DNA from 3 places in the Kitasatospora sp. NPDC052896 genome. Region 1 is predicted to be linked to each of the others. Evidence: riboswitches for the same ligand, from Rfam matches in the RefSeq annotation. Region 1 holds a riboswitch; each other region holds the start of a gene.
What was found. A riboswitch is a leader RNA that binds a small molecule or an ion and turns the genes downstream of it on or off. The one in region 1 is predicted to bind magnesium.

Region 1 (3,205 bases):
CGGCGTTGAAGGTCAGCGCGACCTCCCGGCGGTCGGTGGGCATCCGCCGGTTCTCGCTCCCGAACAGCCGCCCGAGCGACGCGGGCGGCGGCGACCCGCTGGCCGCGGCGGCGGGCACGGTGAGCACGGTGACGGCGAGGAGGGCGACGGCGGCGGCGAAGCGGTTCATGCCCGGTCAACGCCCGCCACCCCCGGCAGGTCACTCTCCTCATTTGCTGTTCCGGCAAGGAACTTTGCCAGCCAGCACCGACTGTCGCACGCTCGCCGAAGGGACACCAGCCAACCAACCCGACCGAGGAGACGACCGATGACCGACACCTCGCCGCAGAGCACCGCCCACGAGTACTGGGAGGAGTTCTACCGCGACCGCGAGAGCCCGTGGGGCCGGGTCCGCAGGCCCAACGAGCCGCTGGTCCGGGAGGTCAGCGAGCTGCCCCCCGGCACCGCGCTGGACCTCGGGTGCTCCGAGGGCACCGACGCGATCTGGCTGGCCGACCGGGGCTGGCGGGTCACCGCCGTCGACGTCTCGGCGACCGCGCTTCGCCGGGCCGCCGCCAACGCGGCCCACGCCGGGGTCGCCGAGTGGATCGACTGGCAGCGGCACGACCTGTCGCAGTCGTTCCCCGCCGGCCACTTCGACCTGGTGTCCGCCCAGTTCCTGCACTCCCCGGTCGAGCTGGAGGGCGAACGGACGGCCATCCTGCGCCGGGCGGCCGAGGCCGTGGCACCGGGCGGGGTGCTGCTGATCGTCGGTCACGCGGGCTGGCCCTCGTGGCAGCACACCCCGCACTTCGACTACCACTTCCCCACCACCGCGGAGGTCCTCGACTCGCTCGACCTCGCGCCGGGCCGGTGGCGGGTCGAGCGCGACGAGCTGTTCACCCGCGAGCTGACCGACCCGGACGGCCTGCCCGGCACCCGCGAGGACAACGTCCTGCGGTTGCGCCACACCGCGTAGCGGCGACCACTCGGGCGACGGCCGGGAACCCGGCGCCGGTGAGCCCGGCCGCGACGTCCCCCAGCGCCCGGGCGGTCGCCGGGTCCGGCGCGACCCGGGACGGACGGTCCGAGCAGGCGGGTCGGCGAGGGGCGGCAGCGACAGGTCGGTGAGGGGCGGACGGGCCGAGGTGGTCGGCCGGTGCCCGCGGCCGGCCGGCAGGCATCACCTCCCAACGTCAAGAGTCGGCAAAATGGTCAATCGGTCGCCCGGCGGCAGCTAGGCTTGTTGAGGTTTGCAGAAGGCACCTCGTTCGGTGAGGCGTCTGCACGGACACAGGCCACTGACCCCACGACGTCGAGAGACGCCCAGGTTCAGGACAGATCTTCCCGGCTTAAGGGTTGATCCCAAGTGGCTTCCAGTCCTTCGGGCTTGGATCACGCCGTGCAGTGCCAAAGCTCTGACGGGTTGGGGTGATCCGGCGGCTCGGGCGCGCCGGTGAGCTCCTTGCCGAGTCGATGACGCACCGAAGACGGTGCGTCCGGCCGGGAGGAGGCGAGAGACATGGATTGCAGTAGTCCGGGCCACCATGGCCCCCATTCCCGCCTGTCGTCGCCCCTCCCCGCCCTGCGATAACGACCCGACCAGCCAAGCCTTCTGACTCAGCGTCAGTTCATCGGCCCGCGCCGACGCGGATCACCCGCCGGGCGGCGCGCCGCCGTGCGCACCCGACTCCCCACCGTCACCCGGGAGTTCGGGCGACCCACCATGACCACCACCACCGAGAGGAGGCCGTCTGTGATCACGGCCCTCGACCACGTCCAGCTCAGCGCACCGCCCGGCAGCGAAGCACTGCTCCGGGCCTTCTACTGCGACATCCTGCAGCTGGCCGAGATCCCGAAGCCGGCGCCGCTGACCGACCGGGGCGGCTGCTGGTTCGCGGCCGACGGCGGCCGGGTCCGGCTCTACCTGGGGATCGAGGAGCGCTTCCGACCCACCACCAAGGCTCACCCCGGACTGGCGGTCAGCGAGATCGACGACTTCGCGGCACGCCTGGCGGATCTCGGTGCGTTGGTGGTCTGGGACGAGAGCCTGCCGCCGCACCGCCGCTTCTACACCCAGGACCCGGTCGGCAACCTGCTGGAGTTCGTCGAATCCGTTCCCGAGTGCCGGCCGGCACCGGACCAGGTCCTGCTCGCCGGACGGCACGGCTGAGCCTCCCGGGTGGTGACCGGCGGGTGTCCCGGTGGCGGCGCCGGCTCGGCGGCCGATCCGCTGGTAGCTTCGCCAGCCGTTGCCAGGCAGCCGAGCGGCCCGCGGCCGAAGGACCGGGGCCGGTCGCCCAAGGACGGAGGCAGATGTGATCGATGAGAGCCGACGGGTTCCCCCTTTGAGCCGCAGGGACTTCCTCGCCTCGGCCGGCCTGGCCGCGGCCGGGCCGGCCGTGGTCGCCCCGCCCGCGGCGGCCGCACCCACCGCGACCCCCGGCGCGACCCCCGGCGGAGCGGTCGCGCGACTGCTGGCGGTGCCCGGCGACCGGCGTGACGTCCATTGGATCAGGGCGGCGCTCCAGGTCGCGGTGGAGCTGGAGTTCGCCACCATCCCGCCGTACCTCTGCGCCTGGTGGTCAGTCAGGGATCGTGGCCACCAGGCGGCCCGGCTGATCCGCCGCATCGTGAACGACGAGATGTACCACATGGGCCTGGCCTGCAACCTGCTGGTGGCGGTGGGCGGCCGGCCCCGGATCGCCGATGCCGTGCCCTCGTACCCCGGCCCGCTCCCGGGCGGAGTCCGGCCCGGACTGATCGTCCACCTCTCCGGGCTCACCAAGGAGTACGTGCACGAGGTGCTGATGAGGATCGAGACCCCGGAGACCCCCCTCGCCCGGATGGCGGGCGGACCGCCGAGCATCGGCGCCTTCTACACCGGGCTGCTGGAGGCGTTCCGCGACGTCCGGCCCGAACTCTCGGCCGAGGGCCAGCTGGCCGACCGGATCGGCCCGGACCGACTGCTCCCGATGGAGAGCCTGGACGACGTCGAGCAGGCGATCGAGATCATCAAGGAGCAGGGCGAGGGCACCTCCGGGTCGCCCGACAGCCGGTTCGACTCCGAGACCCCGGCCCACTACTACGCGTTCGGCGAGATCTACCACGAGCACCGGCTGCGGCGGGTCGACGGCGTCTGGGAGTTCACCGGCGAGCGGGTGCCCTTCCCCGAGGTCAGCCCGATGGGGTCGGTCCCGGCGGGCGGCTGGACCGCCCCGCGGCC
Region 2 (3,205 bases), on a different contig from region 1:
CGGCGGCCGAACGCGGGCACCGGGTCACGCTCTTCGACAGCGCCGAGCGGATCGGCGGGCAGCTCAACATCGCCCGACGGGTGCCCGGCAAGGAGGAGTTCGACGAGACAATCCGCTACTACCGCAACCAACTCGACACCCTCGGCGTCGAGTTGGAGCTCGGCTCGACGGTCACCGCCGACCGGCTCGCCGCGGCCGACTTCGACGAGATCGTGCTCGCCACCGGGGTCACCCCGCGTGTCCCCGAACTGCCGGGCGTCGACCACCCGAGCGTGCTTGGCTACCTCGACGTACTGCGGGACGGTGCGCCGGTCGGCGAGCGGGTGGCGATCATCGGCGCGGGCGGCATCGGCTTCGACGTCGCGGAGTTCCTCACCGACCAGACCGAGCAGACCGGCCAGCCGACCACCGCGGCCGACCGGGACCCACAGGCCTTCTACCGCCAGTGGGGCATCGACCCCGAGTACCGCGCGCCCGGCGGCCTGCGCCGGCCCGAGCGGCCCGCCCCGCCGCGCGCCGTCCACCTGCTGCAGCGCAAGGCCGGCAAGGTCGGTGCCGGTCTCGGCCGGACCACCGGCTGGATCCACCGCACCGAGCTCAAACACCGCGGGGTCACCATGATCGCCGGCGCCACCTACCACCGCGTCGACGACGAGGGCCTGCACCTGACCGTCGACGGCGAGCGTCGCACCCTCGCGGTGGACACCGTCGTGCTCTGCACCGGCCAGGAGCCACGGCGCGACCTGTACCAGGCGCTGCGCGCCCGGGGCCTCGATGCGCACCTGATCGGCGGCGCGGACGAGGCCGCCGAACTCGACGCCAAGCGGGCGATCCGCCAGGGCACCGAGCTGGCCGCCATCATCTGACCGGCCCGTCCCACCCGAGGCAGGCCCTAGGTGTTCTGAGCCGTGAGGGTCAGAACACCTAGGCTTCCCCCAGCACCCGCGCGCGGGACGGGCCGGCGGTCCGCTCCGCGCGCCCGCCGCCCGTACCGCACCGGAGGCTTGGCCGACCATGTCGCTACCGCACGCGATCCTCACCGCCCTGCTCGAAAAGCCGTCCTCCGGGCTGGAGTTGACCCGTCGGTTCGACAAGTCCATCGGGTTCTTCTGGTCCGCCACGCACCAGCAGATCTACCGCGAACTGGGCAAGCTGGAACAGGCCGGGCTGATCCGCGCGCTCCCGCAGACCACCCCCACCCGGGGGCAGCGGAAGGAGTACGAGGTGCTGCCGGCCGGCCGGGCCGAGCTGGCCACCTGGGTGGCCGAGCCCGCCGAGCCGAAGGAGATCCGCGACGCCCTGCTGGTCCGGCTGCGGGCGGCGGCGGTGGTCGGCACGGACGGCCTGGTCGACGAGCTGCGCCGGCACCTCGCCCTGCACCGAACGCGACTGGCCGAGTACGCGGAGATCGAGCGGCGCGACTTCCCGGCCGAGCGGTCGGCCGAGGAGAACCGGCTGCACCACCTGGTGCTGCGCGGCGGAATCCGGCTGGAGACCTTCTGGATCGACTGGCTCACCGAGGTGCTCGCCGAACTGGACACCTGACGCCCGACGGCTGACGCCGGTCGCCCGAAGGGTCTATAGTTGCCAACGTTTGCAGGAGGCACCTCGTTCGGTGAGGCGTCTTCACGGACACAGGCCACTGACCCGACGACGTCGAGAGACGCCCAGGTTCAGGACAGATCTTCCCGAATTAAGGGTTGATCCCAAGTGGCTTCCCACCTTCGGGAGGGATCACGCCGTGGAGTGCCAAAGCTCTGACGAGTTGGGGTGAACCAGCAGTTTCGTGCTGGTCCGCTCCTTGCCGCGTACGAGGCGAGAACCGCCCCGACCGGAAGGAGGCGAGCGTCATGGACAACGGTCCGAGTACTGGAAGTAGTCCGAGTAGTCCGGGCGCACCGGCCCCTCTCCGGTTCGGTGACCGCCCGTATCCGCCCGCCTCCGGCCCGCGCTGACCCGCTCCCGGCCTGCCCGCCCCGCTCCCGGGGCCGCCACACCGGGTTTCCGCGTGCCGTCCAACGGCCTTGCCCGCCTTGGAGGTTCCGCCATGACCATGGTCGCCCTGCCGCACGTCCTCGGCCGCCCGGAGACCGCCCGCCGGCACTCCGGCGGACGCCTGCTCCGCGCGATCCGCAGCTACCGGCGCCCCGCCGCCGCACCGGCTGCCCGGACCGCCCCGGTCGTCCCCGTTCTCCTCACGGCACCCGCCGTGCGCGGGTCGCTGCGGCTCACCCTGCACGACGGCACGCCGCGCCGCTACCTGCTGGACGCCCGCGACTTCGCCGCCACCACCTCGCCCGACGTCGCCTACGACGCCCGGGTGCACACCGCCTACCTGCTGGCCATGCAGGGACACCGCGCGCCCTGGCTGGCCCAGCACCTGGACCTGCCGTCGACCGCGGCCCACGCCATCGCCGAGCGGGCGGCCCGGTCCGGCACCGGACAGCCGGCTCCGGACGCCTGACGCCCTGCCCCCGGCGTCCGCGACAACCCCGCGTTCACGTCACGTCAGGGTTCCGTCAAGGGCGCGGACACCGAGCCGGACCGGACTATGCTGGCTTGGGTTTGGTCCACCAACTGCGGGATCGATCGATCTCAAACACCTTCCGACTCAGCCGAGTTGGAGCACACCACCCGGGGCGACCGGCCGTTTCGAGCCGGCCCACGCCCTGCCACAGCCGAGACGGGCAGACCGTCGCGAACACCGGGAGGAGGCGAGCGCCCATGGATCCCAGTACCCATAGTCCGGGCCGCCCGCGGCCCGGACTCCGAGCGGCCCGGTCCGCCCGCGACACGCGCTGACGAGGTCCGTCACGCGCCACCGTGTCGGGGCCGCCGGGGCCGTGCGCAGCGCCCTCACACCCGTCACCCGCACGTGCCGTGCCGCATTCGGCCCGCACGCCATCCGTCCGGAGGTCACCCGGTCATGTCCGTCTTCACCGCGTTCCACCACCCGATCGCCCGCCCGGCCAGCGCACCGCAGCACCGCCCGCTGCGCGACATGCTCGCCCGGGTCATCGAGCGGCTGGCCGACAGCCCGCTGGACAGCCCGGTCATCCAGGCCATCGCCGCCCAGGCACCCACGCCGAGCGGGGCGACGGTCCGGCGCGCCGGAGCGCCGCGCGCGCACTGGCGGACCGTGCCCGGCCCGGACGGCTCGCCGCGACTGGAAGCCGCCTGGTGGTCGGAGAACTGACGTCACGTC
Region 3 (3,205 bases), on a different contig from region 1:
GCGCGGGCGACTCCGCGGTGGCCGCGCTGACCACCGGTCTGCTCGACTCCCTCCCCTGGCCGGCCCGCCTCGCCCGGGCCGTCGCCCTCTCCGCCGCCACCGTCCTCGCCCCGACCGCGGGCGACTACGACCCGGCCGCGTACCACCACCTGCTGCCCCGGGTCACCGTCACCGCGCTCGGCTGAACGCCACCGGCCCGGCCGGACCGGCCTCGCCCCCGGCGCGGCCCCCGACCGGCCGGCAGCGACGCCGACGGCCCGCCGACCACCCCCGTGAGGGGCGGTCGGCGGGCCGTCGGCGGGCTCGTCAGTGGCCGAGCGCGACCTCGACGATCTTGATGACCACCAGGATCATCGCGACCAGCAGGTAGCTGCGCAGCGCGGTCATGCCGATCTTGCGGGTGGTCGACATGGTCGGCTTGGTCAGCGTCTCCAGCGCCGGCATCCGCCACTCGTCACGGCCGGTCCGGTCGATCGGGTCCTCCTTGGTGGCGGTGCGGCGGCGGGTGAAGGAGTACCCGGCGGTCAGCACGCCGATCACACCGCAGACGGCCAGGATCTGCAGGATCGCGTTGGCGGTGATGTTCGGGAAGAGCACCGAGGCGGTCAGGATGATCGACAGGGTGACCAGCACGCCGATCACCGCGGCGGTGAAGGCGTTGGTCCGCGGGCCGTTGACCCAGGGGCCGAGGACGGCCTTGTCGTTGCAGAGCAGCAGCAGGAAGACGGTCGCGGACGGGAGCAGCACGCCGGCCAGCGTCTGCACGCCCTGGGTGAGCAGGCCCAGCGGCGAGCCCGGGATCAGCACGATGGTGGCGGCGACGGCGACCAGACCGGCGTAGACGGCGTAGAAGCCCTTGGCGCCGCCGATGCCGCGGTGCAGCGAGTGCTTGATGCCGAAGACGTCACCGATCGCGTAGGCGGTGGAGAGCGAGACGGCGAAGGCGCCGATGATCGAGGCGTCCAGCAGGGCGATCGCGAACAGCACACCGGCCAGGTGACCGGAGGACTGGGCCAGGCCCTTGGCGATGCCGGCGGCGTCGGTGAAGTTGCCGAAGCCGTCGGTGCCGGCGAACGCGGCGGCGGAGAAGCCCATGAGCGCCGCGCCACCGACGACCACCACGACGATGCCGATCCACAGGTCGGCCTTCTCGTACTTCATGAAGCGCGGGGTGATCCGCTTGTCGATGACGTACGACTGCTGGAAGAAGAGCTGCCACGGGGCGACGGTGGTGCCGACGATGCCGATGATCAGGAGCATCACGGTGGCGAGCTGGCCGCTGCCGCCGGGCATGTTCGGGACCACGAAGTCGTGGGCCATCTGCGAGGTCTTCGGGTGGATCATGAAGTAGATCGGGATCAGCAGCAGCGAGCCGGCGCACAGCGCGATGGCGATCCGCTCGAACCGGCGGAACGAGCCGGTGAAGGCCGAGGCCACGATGATGGCGGCGGCCAGCACGACCGAGGCGACCTTCGGCAGACCGAGGTAGTCGGAGGCCAGCGTGATCCCGATGAACTCGGTGACCAGGGTGAGGGCGTTGAGCAGGAAGAGGTCGATGACCGAGAACGCGCCCCAGAACTTGCCGAAGCGCTCCAGGATCAGCCGGGCGTGACCGACGCCCGTGACGGCACCGAGCCGCAGCACCATCTCCTGGTTGACGTACAGCACCGGTATCAGCAGCAGCAGGGTCCACAGCAGGTGGGTGCCGTAGTTCTGGCCGGCCTGGCCGTAGGTGGCGAAGGCACCGGCGTCGTTGTCGCCGACCATGACGATCAGACCGGGGCCGACGATCGCCAGCAGGGTCTTGAGCTTGGCGGACAGGCCCTGGCGCGGGGCGTCGTCGTCCAGCCGGATGGTGCCGAGCGCACCCTTGATGTCGCCGATGTGGGCGTCGTCGAGGACGGCGCCGCGCGGCGCCGTGGCCTGGTCCGTGGTGGTGATGGTGTCGGTCATGACTGAGAGCCTCCCGAGCCCCCCGTGACAGGGGGAGGTTTGGAGGCACGCAGCAGCAATCCCCCCTGCGAGCGGGCAGCCTGAGGCGCCGTCACGACACGTGGCCGTGCGGGGACTGAGGTGCGACTCGAGATTCGCGCAGGGAAGGTGGTTACCGCGTGCCGTGAGAAGAAGACGGTGACATGCGGATGCGGGGCCGTTTGTGGCCCGGACTACTACTGCTCGAATCCATGTCTCTCGCCTCCTTCCGGCCGGACGCACCCCGTGGTGCGTGTCATCGACGCGGCAAGGAGCGGACCAGCACACCGAAACGGCGCCGGTTCACCCCAACTCGTCAGAGCTTTGGCACTTCACGGCGTGATCCGATCCCGTTGAATCGGAAGCCACTTGGGATCAACCCTTAGGTCGGGAAGATCTGTCCTGATCCGGAGCGTCTCTCGACGGGTGGGATCAGTGGCCTGTGTCCGTGAAGACGCCTCACCGAACGAGGTGCCTCCTGCAAAACCTCGACAAGCATAGACCCATGCTTGCGGCACAAGGCAACCGATTACCAAAGCTTGACCTTCGGGCCGGTGCGATCGGGAACTTAAACGGATCGTTCAACACAGTCCATTGACAACGAGGTGCGCAGATCGCACCCTGAGGGCATGTCAGCAACCGATCCCACCAGCGGTCCCTTCGCCGCCCCCGACCCCGGCCAGGTCCGCGCACAGCGCGAGTACGCGGCGCTGTTCCGGCTCGCCGAGCGGCACGCGACCACCGAGGAGCAGCGCCGCCGGCAGACCAATCCGACCGTCCCCGGCCCTCACGAGGTGGTCCGGCTGGTCGCGCTCCTCATGGCCGGCTCGGCCCTGCTCGACGAGGGTGAACCGGAGGTCGACCAGGCCGACGTCACGGCCGCGCTCACCCTGCTGCCGCTGGTCCGCGGCGAGCTGGACGAGCTGGAGACCGGCCTGCTCAAGATGGCCCGCGGGCGCGGCATGACCTGGCAGGAGATCGCCTTCGGCCTCGGCCTCGGCACCCCGCAGGCGGCACGCCAGCGTTACGAGCGGCTGGCCGAGCGCACGGGCCCCGAGTAGCCCGAGCCGGCTGGGGCGGGCACCGCTCGCTCGGTGCGACGCATGGGACGGCCGGGAGCGAGGAATGCTTCCCGCGGCACCGAGCGTGTCGTGACCACAGCAGCCGACCGAAGGGGTGGCCTTGAGACCGACCACGGAGAGGTTCCTCGCCGTCTCCGCGGAGCTGACCGGCT

Region 2: it holds a riboswitch for magnesium, as region 1 does, so the genes downstream of both, ACIGXM_RS27965 (hypothetical protein) here and ACIGXM_RS27600 (VOC family protein) in region 1, are expected to answer to the same signal.
Region 3: it holds a riboswitch for magnesium, as region 1 does, so the genes downstream of both, ACIGXM_RS27300 (NRAMP family divalent metal transporter) here and ACIGXM_RS27600 (VOC family protein) in region 1, are expected to answer to the same signal.

What each region holds. Positions count from the first base shown of each region.
Region 1 covers NZ_JBITZU010000018.1:95,347-98,551, reverse strand. Annotated here, with positions in the region: gene ACIGXM_RS27610 (polysaccharide deacetylase family protein) at 1-169, opposite strand, end outside; gene ACIGXM_RS27605 (class I SAM-dependent methyltransferase) at 308-958, shown strand; M-box (ykoK) riboswitch at 1,239-1,417, shown strand; gene ACIGXM_RS27600 (VOC family protein) at 1,736-2,152, shown strand; gene ACIGXM_RS27595 (ferritin-like protein) at 2,328-3,205, shown strand, end outside.
Region 2 covers NZ_JBITZU010000019.1:32,391-35,595, forward strand. Annotated here, with positions in the region: gene ACIGXM_RS27955 (FAD-dependent oxidoreductase) at 1-866, shown strand, start outside; gene ACIGXM_RS27960 (PadR family transcriptional regulator) at 1,015-1,545, shown strand; M-box (ykoK) riboswitch at 1,601-1,777, shown strand; gene ACIGXM_RS27965 (hypothetical protein) at 2,048-2,464, shown strand; gene ACIGXM_RS27970 (hypothetical protein) at 2,927-3,196, shown strand.
Region 3 covers NZ_JBITZU010000017.1:138,237-141,441, reverse strand. Annotated here, with positions in the region: gene ACIGXM_RS27305 (1-phosphofructokinase family hexose kinase) at 1-185, shown strand, start outside; gene ACIGXM_RS27300 (NRAMP family divalent metal transporter) at 307-1,953, opposite strand; M-box (ykoK) riboswitch at 2,272-2,449, opposite strand; gene ACIGXM_RS27295 (DNA-binding protein) at 2,601-3,032, shown strand; gene ACIGXM_RS27290 (hypothetical protein) at 3,154-3,205, shown strand, end outside.